One region of the Paraburkholderia nemoris genome, then DNA from elsewhere that is predicted to be linked to it. Evidence: riboswitches for the same ligand, from Rfam matches in the RefSeq annotation. Region 1 holds a riboswitch; the other holds the start of a gene.
What was found. A riboswitch is a leader RNA that binds a small molecule or an ion and turns the genes downstream of it on or off. The one in region 1 is predicted to bind cobalamin.
Positions count from the first base shown of each region.

Region 2: it holds a riboswitch for cobalamin, as region 1 does, so the genes downstream of both, cobW (cobalamin biosynthesis protein CobW) here and KHO33_RS07310 (TonB-dependent receptor domain-containing protein) in region 1, are expected to answer to the same signal.

Region 1 is NZ_CAJNBO010000004.1:72,745-87,394, reverse strand. It holds gene KHO33_RS07320 (ABC transporter ATP-binding protein) at 1-128, opposite strand, end outside; gene KHO33_RS07315 (FecCD family ABC transporter permease) at 125-1,180, opposite strand; gene KHO33_RS07310 (TonB-dependent receptor domain-containing protein) at 1,208-3,118, opposite strand; cobalamin riboswitch at 3,210-3,466, opposite strand; gene KHO33_RS07305 (hypothetical protein) at 3,674-4,030, shown strand; gene KHO33_RS07300 (cell division protein ZapA) at 4,027-4,338, shown strand; RNA gene ssrS (6S RNA) at 4,431-4,612, shown strand; gene KHO33_RS07290 (EVE domain-containing protein) at 4,705-5,163, shown strand; gene KHO33_RS07285 (SIMPL domain-containing protein) at 5,361-6,092, shown strand; gene lgt (prolipoprotein diacylglyceryl transferase) at 6,186-7,091, opposite strand; gene KHO33_RS07275 (LysR family transcriptional regulator) at 7,235-8,218, opposite strand; gene ilvD (dihydroxy-acid dehydratase) at 8,444-10,117, shown strand; gene KHO33_RS07265 (c-type cytochrome) at 10,313-10,654, shown strand; gene KHO33_RS07260 (DUF2486 family protein) at 10,738-11,412, opposite strand; gene KHO33_RS07255 (DNA polymerase III subunit chi) at 11,506-11,934, opposite strand; gene KHO33_RS07250 (leucyl aminopeptidase) at 11,987-13,513, opposite strand; gene lptF (LPS export ABC transporter permease LptF) at 13,651-14,650, shown strand, end outside.
Region 2 is NZ_CAJNBO010000013.1:1,297-15,946, forward strand. It holds gene KHO33_RS20695 (flagellar brake protein) at 1-287, shown strand, start outside; gene KHO33_RS20700 (vWA domain-containing protein) at 335-925, opposite strand; gene KHO33_RS20705 (ATP-binding protein) at 1,006-2,067, opposite strand; gene cobN (cobaltochelatase subunit CobN) at 2,064-5,864, opposite strand; gene cobW (cobalamin biosynthesis protein CobW) at 5,871-6,971, opposite strand; cobalamin riboswitch at 7,156-7,428, opposite strand; cobalamin riboswitch at 7,508-7,735, shown strand; partial or broken gene cobA (uroporphyrinogen-III C-methyltransferase) at 7,960-8,682, shown strand; gene KHO33_RS42810 (cobalamin biosynthesis protein) at 8,716-9,228, shown strand; gene cobO (cob(I)yrinic acid a,c-diamide adenosyltransferase) at 9,225-9,827, shown strand; gene KHO33_RS20730 (cobyrinate a,c-diamide synthase) at 9,831-11,129, shown strand; gene bluB (5,6-dimethylbenzimidazole synthase) at 11,113-11,772, shown strand; gene KHO33_RS20740 (DUF4136 domain-containing protein) at 11,795-12,391, opposite strand; gene KHO33_RS20745 (CHASE2 domain-containing protein) at 12,426-14,650, opposite strand, start outside.

The DNA.
Region 1 (14,650 bases):
GCGATACACCAGATCTCGCCTGCGTAGAACGTATGCGTGAATGCGTCGAGCAAGGTGCGCATGCCCGCACGCAAGGTCAGGCGTTGCGCGCTAAGCGCCGAATGCGCAGCGTTGTGTGCGTTCATCATCGGCGCCTGCGCAACAGCATCCACAGAAACACCGGCACGCCGACGATCGATGTGATCACGCCGACCGGCAATTGCGCCGGTGGGATCACAGTACGCGCGATCAGGTCCGCGCCCATCACCGCGACACCGCCACCGAGTGCCGCTGCGGGCAGCAGCATGCGCTGATCGTTGCCGAAGGCGAGCCGCAACATGTGTGGCACGACGAGCCCGACAAAACCGATCGTGCCCGCCGTGGTCACCGCGGCGGCTGCCGCCAGCGACGCCACCAGATACACACGCAAGCGCAGCGGCACCACCGCAACGCCGAGCGCCTGCGCTGCAGCGTCGCCCCGCAGCAGCACATTCAGGCGCGGTGCAGCGGGTACGATCGCCACCAGCACGACGACGAGCGCGGCGAGCGCCGTCCATGGCATCGCGCCGCCGTTCAGATCGCCGGTCAGCCAGAACAGCATGCCGCGCAGCCGATTGTCCGGCGCAAGGTTGAGCAACAGGGTAATGACAGCGCCCCAGCCGGCCGCGATCACCGCACCAGTCAACAGCAAACGCGGCGACGTATCCTGCGGCTCGCCCCGCCACAACTCACGGCGTGCGAGGCCAAGCACCAGCAGGATCGACACGAAGGCGCCGGCGAATGCACTGGCGTCGACGATCCACCACGCACAACCGGCGATCATCGCGACCAGCGCGAACGTTGCCGCGCCACCCGACACACCTAATACGTAGGGTTCAGCCAACGGGTTGCGCAACAGCACTTGCAGCAGCGCACCGGCCAGCGCAAGCAAGGCGCCGCACGCGAAGCCGGCCAGCGCGCGCGGCAAACGCAGCGTGCGCACGATCTCGCCGGCAAGATCGCCGGACTCGACATGCGCCGCGTGCGACGGCAGCAACGCCGCCAACACGCGCGCCGGCGCGAGCGACACGCTGCCGAGCGCGAGCGACGCCATCAGCACAACCAGCGCGATTGCCGCGAGCACGAGCCAGATCGCGGCCGCGCGCTTTGCGCCCATCACGCGCAACGTGCTCGTGGGCATCGGGCTCGAGCTACGGTTCATCGGCGCGTTCTCATGCAAGCACGTTCGTCACTGCTGCTGCCAACCAACAGTGACATACGCACCGCGCCGCGGCGAGTTATACGAGTAGGCCGTTTCATAGTCCTTGTTCAACAGGTTCTGGATCTGCGCGGCGACGTACCACGCCTTCGTGATGTTGTAGCGCGCCGACAGATTCACCACGCCGTAGCCGCCCAGCGTGCCGCTGCTATCTTCACGGGCGCCGCTGACGATCCACTCGCCGCCAACACGCCACCCGGCAATGCTGCGATTCACCGCCAGCGACGCGAAGCGCCTTGCACGCCGCACGAGATCGGTATCGCTATCGAGGTCGACGGGATTTTGCAGCGTCACCGACGCACGCACATCTGTCTTGCCCACATGGCCGCTCCACGATCCCTCAAGCCCCTGCACCTTCGCACGGCCGACGTTCTCGGCCAAAAAGATGCCGGGCGTAACCTGCTCGTAGTCGATCAGATTCGAATAACGCGTCTGGAACGCGCTCAGACGCATCACGCCAAGCGCGTTCGACGCGTACTGCAACGCTGCTTCGATCGAATGGCTGCGCTCGGGCTGGATCGACGGATTGCCGCTGAGCGGATAGTACAGATCGTCGAAGCTCGGCGCGCGGAACGAATCCGAATAGCTTGCAGTCGCCTTCCAATGCTCGGTGATGTCGAAACCGTAGCCGAGATAGTAACTGTTCGCCCCGCCGAAATCGGAATACTGATCGCGCCGCACGTTGGCCTGAATCTGATTGCGCCCAAAGCGCCCTGTGTAGCCGACAAAGCCCGAATCGACATGCCGGTCGGGCGCAGCGAACGTATCCGAATCGAGGCTCTGATCCAGATGCTCATAGCCGACCTGCAGTTTCTGCTGCGCGGCGAGCGCGAAATCGTTCTGCCATGTGTACTGGCGATTGTCGGTATCGAAGCGGCCGTTGTAGATGCCGTTGGTATTCGCCACGCTGCGGTCGTCGCCTTCGGAAACGATGAAGTGCGTGGTCCACCAGTCGGTCAGCTTGCCGTTCGCGAACACCGACACCTGGCGCACTTTGCTGTAGAGGTTGTTCAGATCGATCGGCACGCCGTACGCGTTGTCGTAGCTGTTATTGCCGTTCGACTGGAAATAGGTGACGCCCGCGTCCCACTTGTCGCTGAACTTGTGACGCAGCGAAGCCGAGATACTTTCGTTCAGATAGCCGTTTGCGTTCGGATTCGCGTTGGGCGCCTGAGACGGATTGAGCGACGAGAAGCCGTCGTCTTTCGAACGCGCGAGCGAAATGCTGAAGGTGGTGTTGCCGTCTTTATCGAGCGCGCCGTTCACGCCGGCTTGCTGTGTCTGCGTGTGATAGCTGCCATAGCCCACCGAAAAATTGAAACGCGGCGGATGGTCGCCGCCGTCTTTGGTGAATACTTGCACCACGCCGCCAATTGCGCCGGAGCCGTAAAGCGCGGACACGTTGCCATTCACCACTTCGACGTGATCGATCTGATCGAGTGGAATCTGTGCGAGTTGCGGCGCACCCAGGCTCACGGAATCAACCCGCACGCCGTCGATCAGCAGAAGTGATTGCGTCGACGACGCACCGCGCAGAAACAGGCTCGTCGTGGAACCCGGGCCACCGGTGCGCGAGATTTGCGCACCGGGCGCGAGTTGCAGCAGGCCGGGCAAATCGGTCGCGGTCGTATCGGCAATGTCCTGCTGATCGAACAGCGTGGTCTGCGGGATCGCATCGGCGAGCGGTTGCGGCCCGCGCTCCGCGGTCACGACAACGGGCGACAACACCGCGGCTGACGAATCGCTCGCCCCCGCATCGGCAGAAGAAGATGAAGAAGAGGAGGAGGACGAGGACGCAGAAGAAGCGGCAGCTTGCGCATGCACGACGAGCGGCAGGCTCGCAAAGGCGAGCAACGCCGCGCGAGCGATAGGGGACAGCATGGGATGACATTCCTGTGGATAGCGTGCGCGGCCCGCTTCCCCGCGGGCCGATGCGTAACGAGGCGCCCGCGTTGTTTTACGTTTGCGCGGGAACGAGCCTCTCCCTCTGGCCGGTATCCGGGCTGGCGACACATCGATCCCGCCTTCCCACGCGTGACGCGCAGTGGCACACTCGCGTGTTCAGCTTCAAACACGCGATCAGGATCGACCTGCATGACGAATGCGGTCGCTTACCGTTGCGGGGGCAGCGCAGGTTGGCGCGTTCAGGCGAAGCGCGCGCCCTGCTTCCCGTTTAACTGCGCACACTGTCGAAAAGCGCGCGCGGGCACCAAAGTGCGGCCAGTTTAGGAGCGGCCCTCGGGTCCGTCAAGAATGGTTAATCCGCGCGCAAACTGTTCTGTTAAGTGCAGGTTATTGTCCGATGCATGAGTTGTTTTTCATCATATGGTCGATAAAAGCCGGCACAAAGCGATGTTGTTACGTCTCGAAACGAGACAATTGTCGGAACCTGCGACATTCCGCGCTAAAATGCGATGTCTTTAGAGGACGCAGCAGATGCTCACCGAACTCGAAACACTTTCACAGAATATCGGCAAGCTGATCACGATCAGCCAACGCCACAATGAAGCGCGTCTCGCGCTCGAAGATCAGCTCGCCCAAACGCGTGCGGAAGCCGAGGCCACGCGCACGGAACTCGCGCTGATGCGCGAGGAGCGCGATGCGCTGCAGGCGGAACGCGACGCGCTGTCGGCAAAGATCGACGACGCACAGGTGCGCCTCAATGCGATCCTCGAAAAATTGCCGCGGGCCCGCGCGCACAGCGAGCCTGATAATCAGCTCGACCTGCTCGAGGCCGCGCCGCATGAGGAAGAAGCGGAGAGCGACGTCACCCGCCATGGAGAAAATGCATGACCACCAAGCAGATCGAAGTATCGATTCTCGGCGTGCCCTATCGTCTCGCCTGCTCGCCGGAAACTGAAGGCGCGTTGCTTGAAGCGGTTGCTCGCGTCGACGCCGAGATGTCGAAGATCCGCAATAGCAGCAACGTGCGCGGCACGGATCGCATTGCCGTCATGGCCGCGCTGTCGCTGGCATCAGAACTGCTTAAGCTGCAAAGCAGCGTGCGGCACGGAGAAGCATTTCCCGCTGAAGAAATCCGGCGTACAATGCACCAAATGAACGAGCAACTGGGTACTGTGATTCAGCAGTACAGCATGTAAAGTATCTTGTAGCCGGTCCTGAGATCGGCTGCGGATTCAAACGAGGTGCATGAGCAAAGATTCATGCAAACGTCTTGAATTCAATCGGTTTGACTTCCCTGCCTGGTTCGCCAAGGTCATATATTCCTTGAACCAATGCCATGTGCACGGTTGTGGAAATTTGTAGCACGGGTGTGCGCGTCACTCTGTCTGATGTACCCGAAGTGCTGCTAACTGCGACCAATTCTGAACTCCCGGTTCAGGATGCCGGCCTAGCGGCTAAGGCGGGGACCTTATTCAAACGGCATCGGACTTCGGTTCGGTGCCGTTTTTCTTTGGGCCGCGATTTTTCTTGCTGTATCAAACCTTTAACGTTCAACTCGATTCATGCGCTACTGGCTAATGAAGTCCGAACCGGACGAAGCAAGCATCGACCATCTCGCAGAGGCGCCGCACCATACGTTGCCGTGGACCGGCGTGCGCAACTATCAGGCGCGCAACTTCATGCGCGACATGATGCAGGTCGGCGACGGTGTGCTCTTCTATCACTCGAGTTGCCCGGAGCCGGGCATTGCAGGGCTCGCGGAGGTATCGTCCACCGCGTATCCAGACCCCACTCAATTCGACAAGAAGAGCCCCTACTACGACCCGAAGTCGTCGCAGGAAACGCCGCGCTGGCTACTCGTCGATGTGGTGTTCAAGAAGAAGATCCCGTTGATTCCGCTTGCCGCGCTGCGCGAGCATGAGGAATTGAAGGACATGCGTGTGCTCGTCAAAGGCAACCGTCTTTCGATCACACCGGTGACCGAAGCTGAATGGCGCTTCATCACTAAACGTCTTGTTTAACGTTGCATACTCACATGCGGCCCGTTGCCGCTTGTGTCACGCGCAAGTCTGTGCGCCGATGAACACAAACGTTCAGCAAACGTCAAATTAGGGAACCAAGCTCAGGTTACAAGCGCCTAACGGACTCGCAAACGTTGTGCCACGCGCATGGCGTTCGCTCCAATCGTGCACAACCTGTTCAAGCAAGGAGTCCAAGAATGACGAAAAACACCGCACGTGCACTCGCTCTCGCTCTCGTTTGCGCCGCGCCTGCTGCGCTCGCGTTGACGCCGGCCATGACCCGCGCGCAGGGCGTGACGCAATATCAGCCCGCGGGCGTGCTGTCGCTGAATGCGCAAGCAAGCTCGGAAGTGCCGCAAGACGTCGTCGATATCACGCTGTTCTATGAGCAGGAAGCGAGTGATCCGTCCGTGCTCACCTCCACGCTGAATCAACGCGCCGATGCGGCGCTGCAAAAAGCCAAGGGCGTGAACGGCGTAACGGCTCGCACTGGCTCCTTCTCGATCTACCCATCCACCGATCGTGACGGCCGTATTTCCGCATGGCGCGGCCGTACTGAAGTTGTGCTCGAGTCGCACGACTTCGCCGCGGCGTCGAAGCTCGCGGGCCAGATGGCATCGATCATGCAGGTCGGCAACGTGCAGTTCTCGTTGTCGCCGGAAGCGCAGCGTGCCGCGGAGCAGAAGCTCACCGGTGAGGCCATCAAGTCGTTCCGTGAGCAAGCCGCTTCGTCGGCGCAGGCATTCGGCTACAACGGCTATTCGATTCGCGAGGTCAACGTCGGGCACAACGGTGTCATGCCGCGTCCCATGATGATGATGAGCGCACGCGCAATGGGTGCCGATGCGAAGGCATCCGCGCCGGTGCCGATCGAAGGCGGCACGTCGACTGTCACGGTCAATGTGTCGGGCTCGGTACAGATGAAGTAACGCGTTTTACACCGGACGTCCTGCTGTAAAAGAAAAAGCCACGGCATGCCGTGGCTTTTTTTGTTGGCTTCTCACTACGATAAAACGTAGCGCTCAGTTTGCGCCGACTGGCTGCGCCGGTTCACGCCGCGCACGGCGATATGACCACACCAGTACCCCGATGCCCACGAGGATCATTGGCAGCGAGAGCCATTGGCCCATCGAGAGGCCCATTGCCAGGAGCCCAAGGAAGTCGTCCGGCTCACGTGCGAATTCCACCGTGAAACGCGCGAGGCCGTAGCCGATCAGGAACACCGCGGAAATTGCGCCCAACGGCTTTGGTTTGCGTGAGAAGAAGAACAGCACGAAAAACAGCGCCACGCCTTCCAGCGCGATCTCATACAACTCCGACGGATGACGCGGCAGCATGTGATATTGCGCGAACACTTCGTTCAGATGCCATTGCGCGGCCAGTTGCGGATGAGTGGTGAGCCACGTGGCGTCGTCCGGCGCGGCGCCTGGAAACAACATCGCCCAGGGCGCCGACGGATCGGTCACGCGGCCCCACAACTCACCGTTGATAAAGTTGCCGAGGCGCCCAGCCGCGAGCCCGGTCGGCACCATCGGCGCGACGAAATCGGTGACCTGCAGCCACGACCGCTTGCGCTGATAGGCGAACAGCACCATGGCCAGCGTCACGCCGAGGAAGCCGCCGTGAAACGACATGCCGCCTTCCCATACCTTGAAGATGTCGAGCGGATGCGCGAAGTAAAAGCTCGCCTTATAGAACAGCACGTAGCCGAGCCGGCCGCCAAGGATCGTACCGAGCACGCCGTAAAACAGCATGTCGTCGATATCTTTAGCGGTCCAGCCTTGCGCGGCGACATACGGCAAACGCAGCCGCAAGCGGCCGACGACGATCGCCGCGATGAACGCAACGAGGTACATCAGTCCATACCAGCGCACAGCAAGCGGCCCCAGATGAATGGCAACGGGGTCGAAATTCGGGTGAATGAGCATCGTGTTGTTATGGGCAGTTCAGGTTCAGAAGCGGATTTCTAGTCGGGTTTCAAGTAGCAGCCGGCGGTGTGCGCATCATGCGGCGCATGCGTTGGACGGTTCCGCTTGCAATGCGTTCGCGGCAGCGGCTCACCTAAGCTCGCCTAAACACGAGGCGCCGCGAACTGCGCCTCCATGGTCGCCGCGTGCGCTCGCACGATCTCGATGAAGCCGGCCAGAACCGGACTCACCTCCGCCGTGCGCCAGACCAGCCCCGTCTCGATCGCCGGCACCGATTCGGAGAGCGGCCGGTACACGACACCCGTGCGGCGCAGATTACGCAACGATTGCGGCACCAGTGCGACGCCCATCCCGGCCGACACGAGGCTCACGATCGTCTGCATCTGGATCGCCTCCTGGCCGACCCGGGGCGCGAGGCCCGCCACGCCGTAGCAATCCATAATGATGTCATAAAAGCCTGGCGCCAGACGTCTTGGGAAGATCACGAGCGGTTCGTTGGCGACGTCGCGCAGGCTGATGGGCGTGTCCAGCCACTCCGCGTGCGGGTCGGCCCTGGAGCCGGCGGTGCGGCCCACGCGCTGCGCCATGTCCGTCGACATCGCGATCACCAGCGGCTCGCGGGCGATCGGCAGCCACGAAAGCTGGGTGGCATGGCGCGACGGCAGCGGCGCGATCACGAGGCCTGCGTCGATGCGCCCGGCCACCAATTCGTCGATCTGCACGTCGCTGGTGGCTTCGGTCAGTTCGAGGCGCACTCGAGGATGGCGCGCGCCGAAATCGCGCAGCAGCAGCGGCAGCAGGCCGTAATCGGCCGTCGAGACGAAAGCCAGCGACAACGCCCCGGCCTCGCCTCGCGCGAGGCTCTGCGCCAGCGGCCGCAGCCCCTCGGCGCTCGCCAGCAGGCGCTGCACTTCGGGCAACAGGTCCGCGCCCACCGGGGTCAGCTCCACCGAGCGCTTGGTGCGCGCGAACAACTCGACGCCGAGTGTTTCCTCCAGCGCCCGAATCGCCTGCGACAACGGCGGCTGCGTCATGGAAAGACGCACGGCCGCCCGCCCGAAGTGCTTTTCTTCGGCGACGGTCACGAAATAGCGCAATTGGCGCAGGTCAGGAATCGTAGGCAACATGATTAATACATTTTACGACCTAATCGAGCCTGAATAATATATTGGACACGCGCTTCGCAAAACTGCACCCTTGCGCAACGCGTCGGAACTAAACTGAACTGACCAGAACCGCCGTATCGGCCGACGCCGCCGGCAACGCATTGGCAGCGTCAGCGCGGCCTCTGCGGCAGCACCTGAGTCCCGCACACGCAGCACGGATCAAAACAAAACAGATTGGAGTTCCCCATGGCATACAACCGTCGTTCGAAGAACATCACGCAAGGCGTGGCGCGCTCACCGAACCGCTCGATGTACTACGCACTCGGCTACGAAAAGGCCGACTTCGACAAGCCGATGATCGGCATCGCCAACGGCCACTCGACCATCACGCCGTGTAACGCCGGCCTGCAGCGTCTGGCCGACGCGGCCGTCGCCGCGGTCAAGGGCGCCGACGCGAATCCGCAGATCTTCGGTACGCCGACGATTTCGGACGGCATGTCGATGGGCACCGAAGGCATGAAGTATTCGCTCGTGTCGCGCGAAGTCATCTCCGACTGTATCGAGACTTGCGTGCAAGGCCAGTGGATGGACGGCGTGGTGGTGATCGGCGGCTGCGACAAGAACATGCCGGGCGGCATGATCGGCATGCTGCGCACCAACGTGCCGAGCATCTACGTGTATGGCGGCACGATCCGTCCGGGCAACTGGAAGGGCACCGACCTGACCATCGTGTCGTCGTTCGAAGCAGTGGGCGAGTTCACGGCCGGCCGGATGTCGCAGGAAGATTTTGAAGGGGTCGAAAAGAACGCGTGCCCGTCCACGGGTTCGTGCGGCGGCATGTACACCGCCAACACGATGAGCTCGTCGTTCGAAGCGCTGGGCATGTCGCTGTTTTATTCGTCGACGATGGCCAATCCGGACCAGGAAAAGGTCGACTCGGCGGCCGAATCGGCACGCGTGCTGGTCGAAGCGGTCAAGAAGGATCTGAAGCCGCGCGACATCGTCACGAAGAAGGCGATCGAAAACGCCGTGGCCGTGCTGATGGCCACGGGCGGCTCGACCAACGCCGTGCTGCACTTCCTCGCCATCGCCCACGCGGCTGAAGTGGAATGGACCATCGAAGACTTCGAGCGTATGCGCAAGAAGGTGCCGGTGATCTGCAACCTGAAGCCGTCGGGCCAGTTCGTGGCGACCGACCTGCATAAGGCCGGCGGCATTCCGCAAGTCATGAAGATCCTGCTCGACGCGGGCCTCTTGCACGGCGATTGCATCACGATCACCGGCAAGACGATCGCCGAAGAACTGAAGGACGTGCCGAGCAAGCCGCGCGCCGATCAGCAGGTGATTTTCCCGATCGAGCAGGCGTTGTACAAGGAAGGCCATCTGGCGATCCTGAAAGGCAACCTGGCCGTCGATGGCGCGGTCGCCAAGATCACCGGCCTGAAGAACCCGGTCATCACCGGACCGGCCCGCGTGTTCGACGACGAGCAAAGCGCGCTGGAAGCGATTCTGGCCGACAAGATCGTGGCCGGCGACGTGGTCGTGCTGCGCTACCTCGGCCCGAAGGGCGGCCCCGGCATGCCGGAAATGCTTGCGCCTACGTCCGCAATCATCGGTAAGGGACTCGGCGAAAGCGTGGGCCTGATCACCGACGGCCGCTTCTCGGGCGGCACGTGGGGGATGGTGGTGGGTCACGTGGCGCCGGAAGCGTTCGTGGGCGGCACGATCGCGTTCGTGCAGGAAGGCGACTCGATCACGATCGACGCGCACAAGCTGCTCCTGCAGTTGAACATCGACGACGCCGAGCTGGAACGCCGCCGCGCTGCATGGCAGCAACCGAAGCCGCGTTACACGCGTGGCGTGCTGGCGAAGTACTCGGCGTTGGCGCTGCCGGCCAACAAGGGCGCAGTGACGGGCTGAGCGGGCATTGAGCACGCTACGCTGATCCGCCTCGATTCACCTCGATTCGCCGGGGCTAACGCGTAGCATCGCTCGACACCACATCGGCTGCGTCAGTTACGAAAAAGCGCAAAGGGGCGCACGGGAAACCGTGCGCCCCTTTCCTTTTATAATGCGTGCACCACGAGTCGGGCACCTGCACCGACGGAGACCAGAATGAAATCAATGTCGTATGCAGCGCTCGCGTCGGCCAGCGTGCTGAGCGCTATGTTAGGCGCCGTCAGTCCGGCGGCGCACGCGGAGGTGCCCGCCGCCCTCGAGCTGGCTCAGCAAGAAAACTGCATGAGCTGTCACTCGGTGACGCGTCCATTCATGGGACCCGCGCTGCATGACGTCGCCTCGAAATATGCCGGCCGCGAAGATGCCGCCACCTATCTGAAGCACAAAATTCTTGACGGCAGCACGGGCGTGTGGGGCGCGGTGCCGATGCCCGCGAATACGCAACTCACGCCCGATCAGGCGGCTACGCTGGCGAGCTGGGTGCTGACGCTCAAATAATCACACTTAAACGAAGACTCAAATGAACGCCGCTTGATGAAAGCGGTGAGAGCGCCCGTAGCGCGGCGCGCCCTCAGCCACGATCAGGCGCTGCCCGAGCGCCTCGCGATCTCCTGATCGACCGCTTCCCTGACCCAGCCGGTCAATTCAGTCTCCAGCGCCAACGCCACTTCGCGCGTGATCTGGTTGATGAGCCAGGACGTGTGATCCTGCAACGCATCGCGGCAACGTGCCTCGATGATGCCGCGCCCCTCGCCCGTCAGAAAACCCGCGAACCGCCCACGCAGACGTTCGGCGATGACATCGGCATCGAGATTGGGTTGCGGCTGTGCTTCGTAAGCGATATCCGGCGGCACGATCGTACCCGCCTCGATCGGCGCATGCGGTTCAGCCCGATCGAAGACGCCCGCAGACGCAAAGGCCGGCTCATGTCCGTGCCGGTGATCGGCAGCGTGGTGTGCCCGCGAACGCCTTTTCGGGTGAGCGTGCTCGGCCGGATGCGCTTGCTCCGACACATGCGTGGGTTCCGGCGCGAGCGTCGGCTCCTTTGGCGCGTGCGCGGATTCTGGCGCAAGCACCGGCTCAGGCTCATGCCTGGCTTCCGGCGTAAGGACCGGTTCTTGCGCAGTCGCGGGATCGGCCACTGGCTGGGTGGCCGGCGCCGCTGCGCCGCCCTCCGCCTCGCGCGCCTGGGCAGGCTTGCCCGGCACGAGAATCTCGTTCAGAACCGGGATCGAACTATCGTTAGGATCGGACACGCGCGCTCTCCGTGTTTGAGTCCAAGCCGAGGCAGGCCGCGCGCGCGTCGAATCCATCCGACAAAACACCGCGCGACGCGGACGAAATGGGGCCTAGCTGGAGGCCTGGCTGCCTTGCTTGTAGTTGTTCAAAGCATAGCCGCGATCGCGATAGAAACGATAGCGTTCGCGGCCCGCCGCGAGTTCGTCGTGTGCGTTACCGACCACTTCCAGCAATCTTTCGAAGCGCGCGAATTGCGCCGGGACCGTGGCGCCGAGATTGAGCAGCACCTGATGATGCGGCACATCATCGAGGTTCGACGCCAGCACGATTGGCGTTTGCGCGGCGAGCGGCGTGCCCGCCATGCAGTGCGGCACGAAGTCCAGGGGTGAGAAGGTCCACAACTGCTCGTCGAAAGCCCGCAGACGCGCGGGCTCGGCCAGCACGATGGTCGGCTGGCCCGCCTGATACGCCTTGCGGATCAGGCGGCACGCATACAGCAGCGAATCGCCGACGTTCGAGTGAAAATCGATTCTCGTCATCGGCGGCTCCGCTTTGCGTCTGCAACGACGCCCGCAACTTTACTGCAATGCGTCATTGTGCAGCGCGACCGTCAGCGGCCCTATCGATCAGGAACTGCGCGAGCAAGGGCACAGGGCGGCCGGTGGCGCCCTTCGCCGCGCCGCTCTTCCACGCGGTGCCGGCGATATCCAGATGGGCCCACGGGTACGTTTCAGTGAAGCGCGAGAGGAAGCACGCCGCCGTCACGCTGCCCGCCGGACGTCCGCCGATGTTGGCCAGGTCCGCGAAATTCGACTTGAGCTGATCCTGATACTCGTCGTCGAGCGGCAGGCGCCAGGCCGGGTCGGAGGCTTCACGCGAGGCATCGAGCAGCTCGCCCGCCAGCGCGTCGTCTTTCGAGAACAGACCGCTGTTGTGGTGACCCAGCGCGATGATGCAGGCGCCCGTCAGCGTGGCGATGTCGATCACCGCCGCCGGCTTGAAACGCTCGGCATAGGTCAGCGCGTCGCACAGGATGAGCCGGCCTTCGGCGTCCGTATTCAGCACTTCGATCGTCAGGCCCTTCATGCTGGTGACGATGTCGCCCGGCTTGGTGGCGGTGGCCGACGGCATGTTCTCGACGGCCGGGATGATGCCGACCACGTTGATTTTCAGGCCCATTTCGGCGACGGCGCGCAACGTGCCTAGCACCGAACCGGCGCCGCACATGTCGTACTTCATCTCGTCCATGCCTTCGCCCGGCTTCAGCGAAATGCCGCCGGTGTCGAACGTGACGCCCTTGCCGACCAGAACCACCGGCGCGGCTTTCGCGGCGCCGCCCTGGTACTGCAGCACGATGAACTGGGCCGGTTCGACCGAGCCGGCCGTGACCGACAGGAACGAGCCCATCTTCAGGGCTTCGCACTGCTTCTCACCGAGCACTTCGACTTTCAGCTTCCAGTCTTTGGCGAGCTTCTTCGCGGTGTTGGCCAGATAGGTCGGTGTGCAGACGTTGCTCGGCAGGTTGCCGAGGTCACGCGTCAGATCCATGCCGTTGGCAAGCGCGGCGCCCTGCTTGGCCGCGAGCTTGGCGGCCTTCTCGTCGCCGGTGTTGACGCTGAACACGATGCGCTTCAGGGCGCGCGGCGCGTTGTCCGGCTTGCTCTTCATCTGCGTGAAGCGGTAGCTCAGTTCGCGCAGCGCGAGGATCGCGGCGCGCACGCCCCAATCGGCCGAGCGCTCGAGGATTGGCAGCTGGGCGAGCGTGAACGTAACCTGGACGATCTTGGTGCCGAGCAGTGCTCGCCAGGCGGCCCGCACGGCTTCGCCGTAGGCTTTCTGGCTGAAAGCATCCTGCTTGCCGAGGCCGACCAGCAGCACGCGCGAAGCGCCGATGCCTGAGACTTCGTGCAGGAACAGGGTGGTGCCGGCCTTGCCGTCCATGTCGCCGGCCTTGATGACGCGGGTCAGGAGGCCCTTGGTGGCCGCGTCGATCTCCAGCGCAGCGCCCGAGAGCGTTTGCGACTCGAACACGCCGATTACGATGCAATCGGATTTCCCGGTCAGGAAACCGTTTGACGAGCCTTTGGTCCAATCACAGGCTTTTATGCTAAAGTCCATCGCGCTTGTCCTCGGATAAAATCTGGGCTTAGGATGAAAGCCGCAATTATCCGCTATTTTTCCCGCGGCGGCTGCACCGGAGGCGTGACGGGAACCAATCCGTACGTCACCGAGAGCGCCCCACCTCCTCATCAATAATGATCTTCGAACGCTCCCTCCAGCGCGAACTCGCGTATACGGCTGGTGCCGTGTTCATGGTTCTCCTCACGCTCGTGCTGACGACGATGATGATCCGCATCGTCGGCCTCGCGGCCTCGGGCGAGATCGACCCGCGCGACGTGCTGGTCCTGATCGGCCTGACTGTGATCGGCTACCTGGCAATCATGCTCGTCGCGACCCTGTTCGTGTCGATCCTGTTCGTCCTGACACGCTGGTACAAAGACTCCGAGATGGTCGTGTGGCTGTCCTCGGGTGTCAGCCTGACGCAATTCATCAAGCCGATCGCCATTTTTTCCACGCCGATCATCATCCTCATCATGTTCTTCGTGTTCGTCGGCTGGCCGTGGTCGAACCAGCAGAACAAGCTGCTGCGCGCGCGTTTCCAGCAGCGCGACGAAGTCTCGCTGCTCGCGCCGGGTCAATTCCGCGAGTCGACCACCAACCACCGTGTGTTCTTCATCGAGAAGATGTCGCCCGACCAGGCGCGCGTCGAGAACGTCTTCGTGACCAGTACGGAGAACGGCAAGGTCAACGTGGTCGTGTCGAAAACGGGCCACACCGAAACTCATAAGAACGGCGACCGCTTTGTCGTACTGGAAAACGGCCGCCGCTATGACGGCGAACCGGGCCACCCCGATTTCCGCATCATGGAATTCGAACGCTACGGCTTGAAGATCCAGAGCCAGCCGGTCGTCAATACGCCCACTACCACCAGCTTGCCCACGCTCACGCTCCTGCGTAACCCCACCGACGAAAATCTCGCCGAGTTTGCCTGGCGCGCGGGGTTGCCGCTGATCGCGATCAACCTGATGCTGCTGGCGATTCCGCTCGCGCACCAGAACCCGCGGCGCAGCCGCACGATCAATCTGGTGATGGCCGTCCTGATCTATCTGACGTATTCCAATCTGTTGAACGTCGTGCAGTCGTGGATCGAGCAAGGCAGGATGTCGTTCGCGGCTGGACTGGTGGGCCTGCACG
Region 2 (14,650 bases), on a different contig from region 1:
TCGCCAAAAGCATCAGCGCACTTGGCATGTCGCTGGCCGCTTCGTGGACGCTGGGCGCAGTCGGCGAACGACTGCGCATCGCCTTCAACCTCAAATCGGCGGAGATGCAAACGGAGATCGAAACCACCGCAGTCATCCGCAACGTGCAGAAAGGCAGTGCGCCGGGCGAACCGTCGACCCACGGCCTCGAACTCGATCAGCTCGACGCCGCGCAGCAGATGGCGATGAAAGTCTTCGTATTCGACCGCCAGGACGATGTGCAGTACTGGTCCAACGGTTTGAAATAAGCGCGCGAAAAAGACGTGCTGCGGCACGTCGCGCGTGCCGCGCAGACTCAGGCGATCAGTTCGTCCGGCGTAAACAGCGCCGCGCCCCATGCGTCGGCAAGCGTCTGACAACGGCCCAGCCGTATTGCCGCTCGCTCGAAGTCGACGAATACCACCTCGTCCGCGTGGCGCGGACGCGCCGGCTGATCGCCGCTGCGACCGTCGGTCAGGATCCACAGCCAGCGCTGCTGCGCGGGCTTGAGTCGGGCGCTGAGCTCCAGCACCTGCCCAGCCTGACGCACACCAGACGCTAACGGCGTCCCACCGCCCCCGCCCACCGGCCTTAGCCACCGCTCGTTCCACCAGCGCGGCACAGCAGGACCGAAACGCAGATCCGCGCCAGCCCCGCCAAAACACACCAGCGCCGCCTCGGCGCGAGCGGCGCTTGCGCGATCGAACAGCGCGATCAGCAGACCCTTGGCGAGCGCGAGGCGTTGGCCGCCCAGCATGGAACCGGAGCAATCGAGCACGAAGCAATGCAGCACCCCGCCCCGCGGCGCCTCTCGTGCGAAACGCAGATGCTCGGCCCGCAGCGTGTCCTGACGCTTTGCGACGAGCGTCGGCAGCCATGCAATGCGCCTGCCCGGTGCGCCTTGCAAGTGGCTGCGCGGACCTGCGCCGGCACCTTGCCGCCATCGAAAACCGCTGCGCGAGTCAGCGGCGGCACCCTTCCGATGGCTCAGCGTTTTTTTGCGTTGAGCGGAATGACGCCTTTCACCTGCGCGACGCCCGCAGGCTGCGGTGGCAAGTAACCCCAATCGCCATCGACGGCGGCAGCGCCTGGCGTTGCATCCAGCGAAGATGACGAGGACGCGGCATCCGCGTCGGCAGCCTGCCGCGGCGCATCGCTCTCACGTGCGTCGCCACCTGCGCGCGTCTCGCGATCGTGGCGTCGATGCATCAGCACCGACTCAGCGACCCGTTCGACATGCTCCGTCGTCACCGCATCCGCCTGCTCCAGCGCCGCCAATGCCCGCGCCGCGCGCAGCATCACGAGATCGGCACGCAACCCATCGACCGCCGCGTCGATGCACAGCGCACTGACATGCGCATGCACGGCATCGTCGAAGTGGAGTTGCGGCAGCGCTTCACGCGCCGCGCGAATCCGCTGAACATACGTTTCCTGTTGCTGGGTATATCCCGCGCGAAAACCCTGCGGATCGAGATCGAACGCCAGACGTGCCTTGACGATCTGCTGACGCACCTGCGGCTCAAAACAGTTCTGAAGTCCGACCATCAAACCAAAGCGATCGATCAGCTGCGGCCGCAATTCGCCTTCTTCCGGATTCATCGTGCCGATCAGCACGAAGCTCGCATCGTGACTATGCGAGACGCCATCGCGTTCGACGGTATTCACGCCACTGGCAGCCGCATCGAGTAACGCATCGACAAGCGCGTCGGGCAACAGATTCACTTCATCGACATACAGCACGCCGCGATGCGCCTTCGCGAGCAAGCCTGGCGAAAAACGCACCGAGCCGTCGCGCAGCACGGTTTCGATATCGAGCGTGCCAATCAAGCGGTCTTCACTTGCGCCGAGCGGCAAATTCACCAATTGCCCTTCCGGCAACAATTCGGCGAGCGCGCGCGCCGCGGTCGACTTCGCCGTGCCGCGCGGCCCGCTCACCAACACACCGCCCAGACCCGGATCGATCGCAGCGAGCAGGAGCGCCTGCTGCAATGGCGTCTGGCCGATCAGCGCGGCAAAAGGAAAAGCGGACCGTTGGGTCGCAGCGTTCATGTTTGCATTCCTTCAATCTGCTGCTCGCTCGTGAGCAGATGCTGTTCGACTTGCGCGCGATAGTCGCCGGGTGCCTGCCACAAACCGCGCTGCATCGCTTCGAGCAGACGCTCGCAGATCGAATGCATGGCGTGCGGATTGTGCCGCTGCAAGAACTCGCGTGTGTCGGCGTCGTTCAGATAAGCATCGGTGACGAGCGCATATTGATGATCGGCGATCACCCGCGCGGTTGCATCGTAGCCGTAGAGGTAATCGACCGTCGCTGCGATTTCAGCGGCGCCCTTGTAGCCATGGCGTTTCACGCCATCGAGCCATTTCGGATTGACCACGCGCGAGCGGACCACTCGCGCGATCTCTTCATGCAGCGTGCGCACGCGCGGCGCGGCTGGATTGCTGTGATCGGCGTGATAGATCTGCGGTTGATTGCCCGCCAGATGGCGCACCGCCGCGACCATGCCACCCTGAAACTGGTAGTAATCGTTCGAATCGAGCAGGTCGTGCTCGCGGTTGTCCTGGTTCTGCAGCACGACGTCCATCGCGGCGAGGCGTGTGCCGAACGCCTGGCGTGCTTCTTCGCCGGCGCTTTTCTGCGTGTACGCGTAACCGCCCCACGCCTGATACGCATTCGCCAGATCGGCGTCGGTTTGCCATTGCTGCGAGTCGATCATGTCCTGCAGACCCGCACCATACGCGCCGGGACGCGCGCTGAACACGCGCCAGCCGGCGCGCTTGCGCGCCTCGGCGGCGTCCATGCCGCGCGCAATCAGCGCGTCGCGTTCGCGCAGCACGCGCGCGCGGATCGGGTTCAGGTCTTCGGGCTCGTCGAGTTCGGCCACGGCCTGCACGGCGGCGTCGAACAGATGCATCACGTTCGCGAAGGCATCGCGAAAAAAGCCGGATACGCGCAACGTGACGTCGATACGCGGCCGGTCGAAAGCCTCGATCGGCATGATTTCGAAGTCGGTCACGCGATGACTGCCTGGTGCCCACTTCGGCCTCACGCCGAGTAAAGCAAGCGCCTGGGCGATATCGTCACCACCGGTGCGCATGGTCGCGGTGCCCCATACCGAGAGGCCGATCGCGCTCGGATAGTCGCCCTTCTCCTGCAAGTGCCGCTCGATCAACTGCTGGGCGGATTTCAAACCGAGCGACCATGCCGCTTGCGTCGGCACGGCGCGCGTATCGACCGAATAGAAGTTGCGGCCGGTAGGCAGCACGTCAGGCCGTCCGCGCGACGGCGAGCCGCTCGGCCCCGGCGGCACGAAACGTCCCTCAAGGCCACGCTTCAGGTGCAGCATTTCCTGCGAACCGCAGGCGTCGAGCCGCGGTAATACGTCGTTGCGCAGACGTTCGATCACCCGTTCGGCTTGCGGCAAAGTTCCGCTTGCGGGCGCCGCATCGGGCGTTTCATCGCCGCACACTTCACGCAACATCTCAGCCGCCAGCAGTTCCAGACGCTCGCGTGTATCGCCAAAATGCCGCCAGGGCGCATCGCTCACCCGCTGCAATACATCAGGACGTGGGCCGTCCCACGCCGCAGCCCAATCCACCGACAACGGATCGAATAGATGATCCATCAGCAGATCGCGCGCCAACGCATCGATCAAACCGGCCTTGCCGCCCTGGCCATCGCCGACCGGAAAGCGTCCCAGCGCCAGCAACGTATCGCGCCGCTGCACACCTTCAGGCGACTGCCCGAACGTATGCAAGCCGTCGCGAATCTGCGCCTCCTTCAACTCGCACAGCCACGCATCGACGCGCGTCAGCAGCGCATCTTCATCGTCCTGACCGTTCGGCTCCGCGAGACTCAACTCGTCATGCAGCTTGTGCTCGACGATGGTCGCGAGAATCGTGCGCCTCAACAGTTTCGAACGGCGCGGGTCGACCATCAGTGCTTCATAGTATTCGTCGACCTGGCGCTCGAGGTCCTGCAACGGCCCGTAACTTTCCGCGCGCGTAAGCGGCGGCATCAGGTGATCGATGATAACGGCCTGCGCGCGACGTTTCGCCTGACTGCCCTCGCCCGGATCGTTGACGATGAACGGATACAGATGCGGCATCGGACCGAGAATCAGATCGGGCCAGCACGCATCGCTCAACGCGACGCTCTTGCCCGGCAGCCATTCGAGATTCCCGTGCTTGCCGACATGCACGACCGCGTCGATGCCAAACTGATGACGCAGCCAGAAATAGAAGGCCAGATAGGCGTGCGGCGGCACGAGTTCGGCGTCGTGATAGCTCGCGTAGTCGCCCTGCTCGCGCGAACGCGAAGGTTGAATGCCAACGAACACTTGCCCACAACGCCAGCCCGCGATCATGAAACGGCCGCGCCGCAACGTTGGATCCTGCTCGGGCGAGCCCCAACGCGCGTTCAGCGCATTGCGAGCTTCCGCCGGCAACGCGTTGAAGTACACAAGATAGTCGTCGAGCGCGAGGCTTTGCAACGCAGGCCGCAAATCGCGCACGACCGGATCGTTGGTCACGCCTTCTGTCAGCTTCTTCAACAGCGCGTCGCCGTCGGCGGGCAGCTCGGCGACGCGATATCCCTCATCGCGCAACATGGCAAGCAGGCCGACCACCGAGGCCGGCGTATCGAGCCCCACGCCATTGCCGATACGCCCTTCGCTCATCGGATAGTTGGCGAGGATCAGCGCGAGTTTCTTGTCCGCGTTATCGAGCGTGCGCAGACGGCACCAGCGGCGGCTCAATTCGGCCAGAAAGCCGACGCGTTCGAGGTCCGGTTGGTAGCGGACCACATCGACTTCGGTATGCGGGCAACGATAGGCGAGCCCCTTGAAACTGATCGCCCGCGTGATGATGCGGCCGTCCACTTCCGGCAGCGCGATATGCATGGCGATATCGCGCGAATTGAGACCCTGATTGTCCTTAACCCAATCTTCACGATTACCGCCGCTCAGGATCGCCTGCAGCACCGGCGCGTCGCCGGCGAGCGCAAGCGGCTCGGGGTCGTCGATAGCAGACGCGGCGAATGCGGTTGTATTCAGCACCAGCGCGACATCATGTTGCGCGCACAACTGCTGTACGACGTCGCGGCTCATCGCATCTTTGAGCGAGGTAATCGCGATCGGCAACGGATTCAGGCCTTGTGCTTCGAGTGCATCGATCAGGGCGTCGAACACCGCTGTGTTGGCCGCCTGCAAATGCGCCTTGTAGAACAGAATCGCAGCGACCGGCGCGTCATCAAGCCAGCGCGCCTGCCAGTCGGCAATGGTCGGCGTGTCGCGTTCGGGATGGTAAAGCGTCGCGGCAGGCAACGCGCGCGGCAGCGCAGGCTCGCGCCCCCAGCCAAGCGAGCGGTACGCGATAAACCGCAGGAACGCCTCGGCATTCTGCGGTCCGCCTTCACGCAGATAGCGCCATAGCTGATGGCACAGATCGGCGTCAGCGGTGCTGCGCGCGAGCAGATTCGGGTCTTCCTGCAGATCGCCGGAGAACATCGCGAGCGTCTGCTGCTTGCGCTCGGCGAGGGCGACCACCTGTTCGATGCCGTACGGCCAGTATGCCTCGCCGCCGAGATGATCGACCACCACGACACGCGCATGCTGCAACACGTCTTCGACATAGAAATCGACCGAAGCCGGTTGCCGCAAATACGTGACGTTCGCAAGCCGCACGCTCGGAAAGCCCTCGCCCAAGCGAGGAAACACGCTCGCGAGCAACGATAGCGTGGTATCCGCGGAGCTGAGCACCACGATATCGGCGGGCTGCTGATCGATCCGGATCACGCCCTGGGTATCGTCGACAAAACCGCCCGGCGTGGTGCGCAGCAGATGCATGACCGGTTACGCCTGCTGCGGCTGGGCGCTCGCCACGGTGCCCAACGCGGCGTCGAATGCCTGTTGCAGCGCGGCCTGGTCGAGGTCTTCGCCGATCAGCACAAAGCGGCTTTGTTGATCTGCGCCGGTTTCACCCGCTTGCCAGCGCCGGTCGAAGTAACTATCGAAACGACGGCCCACGCCCTGGATAACCAGACGCATCGCCGCGCCCGGCAGCGCCGCGAAACCTTTGACGCGATAAATCGTGTTGGTTTCGACGAGCCCTTGCAACGCGGCGATCACGGCTTCGCGCGACAAAACATTCGCGTGCACGACAACCGAATCGAACTCGTCGTGGTGATGATCAGCGTCTTCGGCCGAACCGTGATGGTCGTGGCGTAGATGGATTGTTTCTTCCGAGGCCGCTTCGAGGCCCAGCAGCGTATGCAGATCAAGTTGACCCATCTGTGCGCGCACGATCTTCACTTGCGGCGGAATTTCTTCGCGGATAACGGTTTCGACAGCAGCTTGACGCGCTTCGTCGAGCAGATCCGTTTTGTTCAGAATTACCAGATCGGCCGCCGACAATTGATCTTCGAACAATTCGTGCAGCGGCGATTCGTGATCGAGATTCGGATCGGCCTTGCGTTGCGCATCCACGGCGACCGGGTTGTCGGCGAACTGACCGCTCGCCGCAGCCGGGCCGTCGACCACGGTGACAACCGCGTCGACGGTAAAGCTATTCTTGATCTGCGGCCAGTTGAACGCCTGCACGAGCGGCTTCGGCAAGGCGAGACCGGACGTCTCGATCAGCACGTGATCGATCTGCTCACGGCGCTCCACGAGCTTTTCCATCACCGGGAAAAACTCTTCCTGCACGGTGCAGCACAGGCAGCCGTTCGCGAGTTCATACAGTTGCCCTTCGGTCTCGACGCCGTTTTCATCGCAGCCGATGCCGCAACCCTTGAGGATTTCCCCGTCGATGCCGAGTTCGCCGAACTCGTTGACGATCACCGCGATGCGCTTGCCGCCCGCATGCTGAAGAATGTGCCGCAGCAGCGTGGTCTTGCCGCTGCCGAGAAAGCCCGTGACGATGGTGACGGGGATCTTGCGCATTTGAGTTTGCATCGTGAGGTCCATCCGTAGGAGTTGCTCGTGCACGCCGAGGCATCGTGTATAGGCCGGGCAAACGGGGCACATACCCCAAACCACGACATTAACAAAACACGGGGACGAACAACGGCGTTGCCGAGGCAACCGAAAACTGGAAACGAGAATGAGGTCATGAACGCGCCACCGCATCCCCGCGATGGTCGTTCTTCGTAGTCTGGCCGGTATCCGGGCTGGCGAAAGCGCCGCTTCCCCTTCCCGGACGAGTGGTTTCTCGCCCAGTGGTTATATGCCGACGCGGCCTTGCGCGTGGACATCGAAGCCGGCTCCGCGGCGCTCAGGAACGCACCGCTTTTCGCTTACCGTTGCGGGGGCAGCACAGGTTGACCCGGTCCATTGCAGGTGGGCACCCTGTTTCCCGTTTAACTGCATGCGCACGAGCGCGCACACGAGCACCAAAGTGCGTGCGAGTTTAGGCCGAGCGCCCCGTGCCGTCAAGGAAACGCGGGCTTCGGCAAGGCCTTTCCACAGTGCCGGCGCGGCCTGCCATGTGCTATCGTATGCGCGCGTTTGGTGCCCGCATATGCGTTCGCATGTGCAGTTAAACGGGAAACAGGCCGCGCTCGCTGCGCTCAACCTGTGCTGTCCCCGCAACGGTAAGCGACCTGCGGTGCTTTCGCATCGCGCATGCGTTTTTGATGCCACTGTCCGACGAATCCGGACGGGAAGGCAAAACGCATGAGGCCGCCAGCCCGGATACCGGCCAGACGCGGAGGCAGCGAACGTCACGCTGCCGGCCGCCGGAATCCGCGAGGGACGGATGTGAAGGCGCTGAAGCACGACGTGGCGCGGCCGTTGGCGTTTTCCTGTGGGAAGCGCGGCGAGCGGCGTTTCTCGTTGCGCGTAATCTGTAGCACCGCATGACCTCAATTTCTGCCGCCTCCGGCATCTTCGCGCCTCGTCCGCTCTCGTTTGTCACGACATGGCACGCGCCATGCACGCCGCGATGAGCCGCGCCTGGCTGATCGGCGCCGGCCCCGGCGACGTCGAACTGATGACGCTCAAGGCGACACGCGCGTTGGCACAGGCCGACGTGGTGCTGGTCGACGATCTGGTGAATCCTGAAGTACTGCAGTTCGCGCGCGCCGACGCGCTGGTCGTGTATGTCGGCAAACGTGGCGGGCATCCGTCGACGCCGCAGGCCGGCATCGTCGCGCAAATGCTCGAGCATCTGCAGGCGGGACGCAGCGTCGCCCGTTTGAAAGGCGGTGATCCGTTCGTGTTCGGTCGTGGCGGCGAAGAACAAGAGGCGCTGCATGCCGCGGGCATCAGCGTGGACGTGATCAATGGCATCACCGCCGGGATTGCGGCGCCCGCGGCAATCGGCATTCCTGTGACGCATCGCGATCACGCGCAAGGCGTGGTGTTCGTCACCGGACACGGCGCCGGCAGCGGCGAGCCGGACTGGGCCGCGCTCGTCGCTACGCGAATGACGCTGGTGATTTACATGGGCATGCGGCGACTGAACGAAATCGTCGACGCATTGCTCGCGGCCGGGATGAGCGCCGATACGCCGTGCGCAGCGATCGAATCGGCCACGCGCCCCGAGCAACGGCATGCGCTCTCGCGGCTCGGGGAGTTCGCGGATACAGTCTCGCGCGCTGGACTCGGCTCGCCGGCGATCGTGGTGATCGGTGGCGTGGCGTCGCTGGCTTTGGCGCGGGATGCGGTGAATGTCGGCAGCGAACCTTACGGACGCGCAATGAAAACGCTAACCGTCGGCATCGGTTGTCGTTTGCACAGCTCCGCCGAGGAAATCGAAACGGCTGTCCGTGCCACGCTCGGCTCGCATTCATTCGACGAAATCAGCATGATCGCCTCGGTTGACGTCAAAGCCCACGAAACCGGTCTGCTCGAATTTTGCGCAAGTCATGCGCTGCCGCTGAAACTGTTCAGCCGCGAGCAGATTGCGGCGATCTCCGTGGAGGATCCGTCGGCGGCCACGCGTGAGCATCTCGGCGTAGATGGCGTCTGCGAGCCGTGTGCGTTGCTCGCTGCGGCAGCCGAATCTGATGCGGCCCGCGCGCCTGACGCAGCCCATGCGCCAATTGGCTCAATGACCCCAGTTGCCTCGTTTGCAGCCGATACCGCCAACGCACGGCTACTCGTGCGCAAAACCGTACACGCCGGCGTCACGGTCGCAATCGCATCGACCACCGCTCGCCCCGCCCGCGACCACACAAACACCGACACTCAAGAACAGGACCGTCCATGAAAACCGATCCCGAATCGCATCAACGCATGACCGAACGCCGGCGCGAGGGCCACGAGAAAAAGCAGGCCAGCGCCACCGTCGAAAAAGGTCTGCTGATCGTCAATACCGGCACCGGCAAAGGCAAAACCACCGCCGCCTTCGGCATGGCCGTGCGCGTGCTCGGGCACGGCATGCGCCTTGGCGTCGTGCAATTCATTAAGGGCGCGCTGCATACGTCGGAACGCGACTTCCTCGGCGCGATCGCCAATTGCGACTTCGTCACGATGGGCGACGGCTACACCTGGAACACGCAGAATCGCGACGCCGACATCGCCACTGCGCGCAAAGGGTGGAACGAAGCACGCCGCATGATCGAAAGCGGCGACTATCAGATGGTGATCCTCGACGAACTGAACACCGTGCTGAAGTACGAATACCTGCCGCTCGACGAAGTATTGTCGGTGCTGAACGCGCGCGCGGAAATGCTGCACGTGGTGGTGACCGGCCGTCACGCGCCGGACGCGCTGATCGAAGCCGCCGACCTCGTCACCGAAATGCGCATCGTCAAGCATCCGTATCGCGAGCAAGGCGTGAAAGCTCAGCGCGGCGTGGAGTTCTGAGCGATGTCCGCGTGTCCCGCCCTGTTCATTAGCGCGCCCGCGTCGGGCCAAGGCAAGACCACGATTACCGCGGGTCTGGCGCGCTACCATCGGCGGCTGGGGCGACGCGTGCGCGTATTCAAAACGGGCCCCGACTTTCTCGACCCGATGATCCTCGCGCGTGCCAGCGGCGCGCCGGTGCTGTCGCTCGATCTGTGGATGGTGGGCAAGTCGGCCTGTCGCAATCTGCTCGCGCATGCGGCGGCCGAAGCGGATCTGATCCTGATCGAAGGCGTGATGGGTCTGTTCGACGGCACACCGAGCAGCGCCGATCTGGCAACTACTTTCGGCGTGCCGGTACTCGCGGTGATTTCAGCGAAAGCGATGGCGCAGACCTTCGGCGCAGTCGCCTTCGGCCTCGCGCAATTCAGGCGGGAGGTCCCGTTTTACGGCGTGCTCGCCAATCGCGTCGGCTCGCCAAGGCACGCGCAAATGCTCGAAGAGACTTTGCCGCCGGACCTGCGCTGGTGCGGGCATATCAGCGGCAACGACGAAATCGAACTGCCCGATCGCCATCTCGGCCTGCACCAGGCGGCGGAGATCGACGATCTGGACACACGTCTGGATCGCGCCGCCGATGCGCTCGCGCAAACCGCGCTGGCCGAGTTGCCCCCGCCGGTCGAATTCGGCGCGCCCATCGAAGAAGCACCGCCGCGTCTTCTGGAAGGCAAGCGCATCGCCATTGCGCGCGATGCCGCGTTCTCGTTCATCTATCCAGCCAACGTCACGTTACTGGAGACGCTCGGCGCGCACATCGACTATTTCTCACCGCTCGCCGATGAAGCGTTGCCGGAGCACGCCGACGCCCTGTACCTGCCAGGCGGCTATCCCGAACTACATGCTGAATTGCTCGCCGGCAATCTGCACAGCGCCGCAACGATCCGCACGCATGCTGCCGCAGGCAAACCGGTCGTTGCCGAATGCGGCGGCATGCTCTACCTGCTCGAACAGCTGACCGACACGAGCGGCACCACCACGCCGATGCTCGCCCTGCTGCCCGGCCATGCAACAATGCAAACGCGCTTCACCGCGCTCGGCATGCAACAGATCGACGGCCTGCACGGTTCAATGACCGGCCACACGTTTCACTACTCAAAGCTGACAACACCGCTCACGCCGCTGCGTTCAGCCACCCGGCCAAATAGCGATGCCCCCGGCGAGGCCGTGTTCCGCGCCGGCTCGATCGTGGCAACCTATATGCATGCTTACTGGCCCTCCAACCCGGCCTTCACGGCCGCCCTGTTCCATGGCGAAGCCTTTTAACGATTCCGAACGCGAAGCCGTCTACCGCGCGATTTACGAGCGGCGCGACATGCGCCATTTCGTGCCCGACCCGATTGAGCCTGCCGTGCTGCAACGCCTGCTCGATGCAGCGCATCACGCACCGAGCGTCGGCTTCATGCAGCCGTGGCGCATCGCGCGCATTACCGACCCGGCTTTGCGCACCGCGCTGCACGCAACCGTCGAAAGCGAACGCATCGCCACCGCCGACGCACTCGGCAAGCGTCGCGAAGAGTTCATGAAGCTGAAGGTGGAGGGCATGCTGGAATGCGGCGAACTGCTGGTGATGGCGCTGATGGACGGCCGCGAGCGTCACATCTTCGGACGCCGCACCTTGCCGGAGATGGACCTGGCTTCCGTGGCGTGCGCGATCCAGAACATGTGGCTGGCCGCGCGCGCGGAAGGTCTGGGAATGGGCTGGGTGTCGCTATTCGACGTCGACACGGTGCGTACGCTGCTGCATATGCCCGAGGGCGCACGGCCGGTGGCGATTCTGTGTCTCGGCCACGTCGATCAGTTCTACAGCGAGCCGATGCTGGAAACCGAACGCTGGGCGAGCCGCATGCCGCTTGCCGAGTGCGTATTCGAAAATCGCTGGCCGGAAGACGACAAAGCGCCGGAGTAATGCGGGCGCAGACGTCTGACCGCTAAGGCTGAAGAGGTTTGACCGAAACCACAGCCGGCACGCCGCCCGCCTGATCGGCCCGCAGTTTCACGCGCCAGTCCGGCGGCGCATCGAACGGAAATTTTGCCAGCGCGCTTTTCACGAGAAGCGGCATCGCATGCAATGGGTCGGGATCTCGATCGCTGCTGGCCGCACTCACCTTGTAGACTTCCTGTCCGCTCGACTGCTCGAAAAACCGCAGCGTCAGCGCGTGCTGATAAGCGCGTCCGCCGAATAGCGCGAACGGGGGTTCGGGCGAGCGTTCGCACACACCTGGCGCGCAGTCCTTCGAGCCCACGCCGATCGCGGCCGGCCGCGTGTCATACGCAATCGACAGTAAATAGTGTGCAGACCTGGCCGCCGAATCGGTGAAGCCGTTCTTCGCCAGCTCATCGCGCAGCATGGTTTCAAATTGCGGATGATCCGCGCTGGAATCCTGCGACGGCATGCGCGCAATCGTATAGGTGCGCTCGCCCTTCAGCACGGCCGAAGGATTCGCCGTGTGCACGTCGGCGTTCAAACCCGCGCATCCGGTCAGACTCGCCGCGGCGAGCGCGGCACAGATCAATATCGCTTTCACCGGCTTCTCGCTTCGATAAGATGAGTGTTCATAGTCATAAGCGTGGCGTTGTGGACACGTCGGCTTGCGCTTCGTCGAGTGCCGGCAGGGAAATCGTAAATGCAGTCCCCTTGCCCGGCGCGCTGACCACCTCGACGTCGCCGCCATGGCGCGTCACGACGGTCTTGACGAATGCCATGCCCAATCCGGCACCGCCCACTTCCGGCCGCTCCGTCTCGTGAAAGCGCCGGAAGCGCTCGAACAGGCCCGCCTGCTGCTCCTCGGGAATCCCATAGCCTTCGTCGCGAATCGTGCACGATACACGTTTTGCCGCAGCAGGCGCGGCCGTCTGCGCCTGGTCGCGTGAGGCGCTGAGACCGCCGAGGCTCGTCAGGCTGCATGTGATTCGCGTATCCGGTGGGCTGTACTTGACCGCATTGTTCAGGATGTTGACGAGCGCACGCGTCATCAGCGAGCGGTCGGCGCAGATCCAGTGGCCGTCGTCGGCATCGGTTCCGTCCGCCGTATCGGTTTGCAATGTGATGCGCTTGGCGTGCGCTTGCGGCCAGACTTCGTCGCTGGCGTCGATCAATAGCTCGGTCATGCTCACCGGTTCGAGCACATAGGTTTGCGATTCGGCGCGCGCGAGTTGCACGAAATCGTCGGCGAGCGTCAGCGCACGTTGCGCATAGCGCTCGATGCGCTCCAGCAGGCCACGCGCGAGCACCGGCTCGCTGCGTGCCCGCTCGATTTCCACCAGCGCGAGAATCGAAGCCTGTGGCGAGCGCATATCGTGCGACAGCAGCCGCAACGCGTCTTCCCGTTGACGCTCGGCCGCGTGCAAGGCCGATACGTCGACGAGGCCCGCGATCCAGCCCGTCGTCTCACCTTGCTCGTTCGTGCAATTCGCATAGCGCAGCAGATGGTCGCGCTCATGGGCGTCGCGCACCTCGACGCCTTGCGCCATCAGCTCGGCGAACTCGCTGCGCGCGGGATCGAGCAGCGCCGGCCACTGGGCATGAGCGAGGAGATTGTTTTCGGCGTCCGACGCTGCGCCACTGTCGATGGTCTTGACCAGCGTCAGGCCGCCCAACACCGCCCGCATCGGCCGGCCTTCCGGCAGCGGCGCGCCAAGACGCGCGAAATGCGCCTTGGCGGCATGGTTCGCAATCAGCACGATGCCTTCCACGTCGCTCACCAGGATCGGCTCGGGCATGCTGTCGAGGCTGTCCCATACGAAGCGCTTCATGTCCTGCACGCGCTGCGCCGCCTGCGCCATCAGCGCCATGTGCTGCTCCAGTACGTCGCCGCCGAACTCGCGGCGGCGCTGTGGCGTTTCCGGCAGGAGGTGCGGTTCGTCGGCGAGACGCTGCAGTTCTTCGCGCAGATAAGCCATCGTCATTTCGAGGCGCCGCCAGTTCCAGATCGGATACACCACGATCAAACCGGCGATCGCCGGCACGGGAGACATCCACAGCCGCGCGCCGTACAGCAGCGCCGCGCTGCCGACGGTGGCAAGCGCGCCCAACGCGACGGTCAGCAGCAACGAACGTCGCGGCGACAGCACCAGAAAGCCGGCGAGCAGCGCGGCGAGCGGCACCAGCGACGCCACGAACAGCACCCACGGCCTGGCGGGTTCGAGCTCGCGACCGGTCAGCAGCGTATCGAGCACGTTCGCGTGGATATAGACACCGGGCAGCGGCCCCAGCTCACCGGACACCGGTGTAGCAAAACGGTCGTACAAGCCGGACGCGGTCACGCCGATCAGCACGATGCGTCCGCGCAGCTTGTCCGCGGGGACATTGCCCGCGAGTACATCGGCGAAACTCAGCTTCGCGTAGTTCTGCGCGTTCGGACCGAAAGGAATCAGGAAGCGGCCTTCGCCTTCGTCATGGTCATCTGATTGGGGCGCCGCCTCGCGGGAAGCCGGCCGGGGCGCCCGCTCGTTCAATTGCAGAGCGCCACGCTCGACATCCTGGGCGACCGGCACCATCAATTGCGGCCAGCGCGAATTCGCGTCGCCCTCGAACTGCGCAACGCTGCGCACGATGCCGTCGCTATCGACTTCAAGGTTGATATGCCCAAGCCCAGCGGCCGCATGTGCGAGCGGCGCCACCGGCTCGACCGCGACGCGCTGGCCGGCGCTGTCCGGCGCCGTCAGCAGCATCGGCAGATAGGTGGGACTCAGGGCGACCGCGCGGGCGAGCTCGGCGTCTTCAGCATTGGCTTCGGTAAACAGCACGTCGTAGATCACCGCGGCGGGCTTCGCCTTCGCAATCT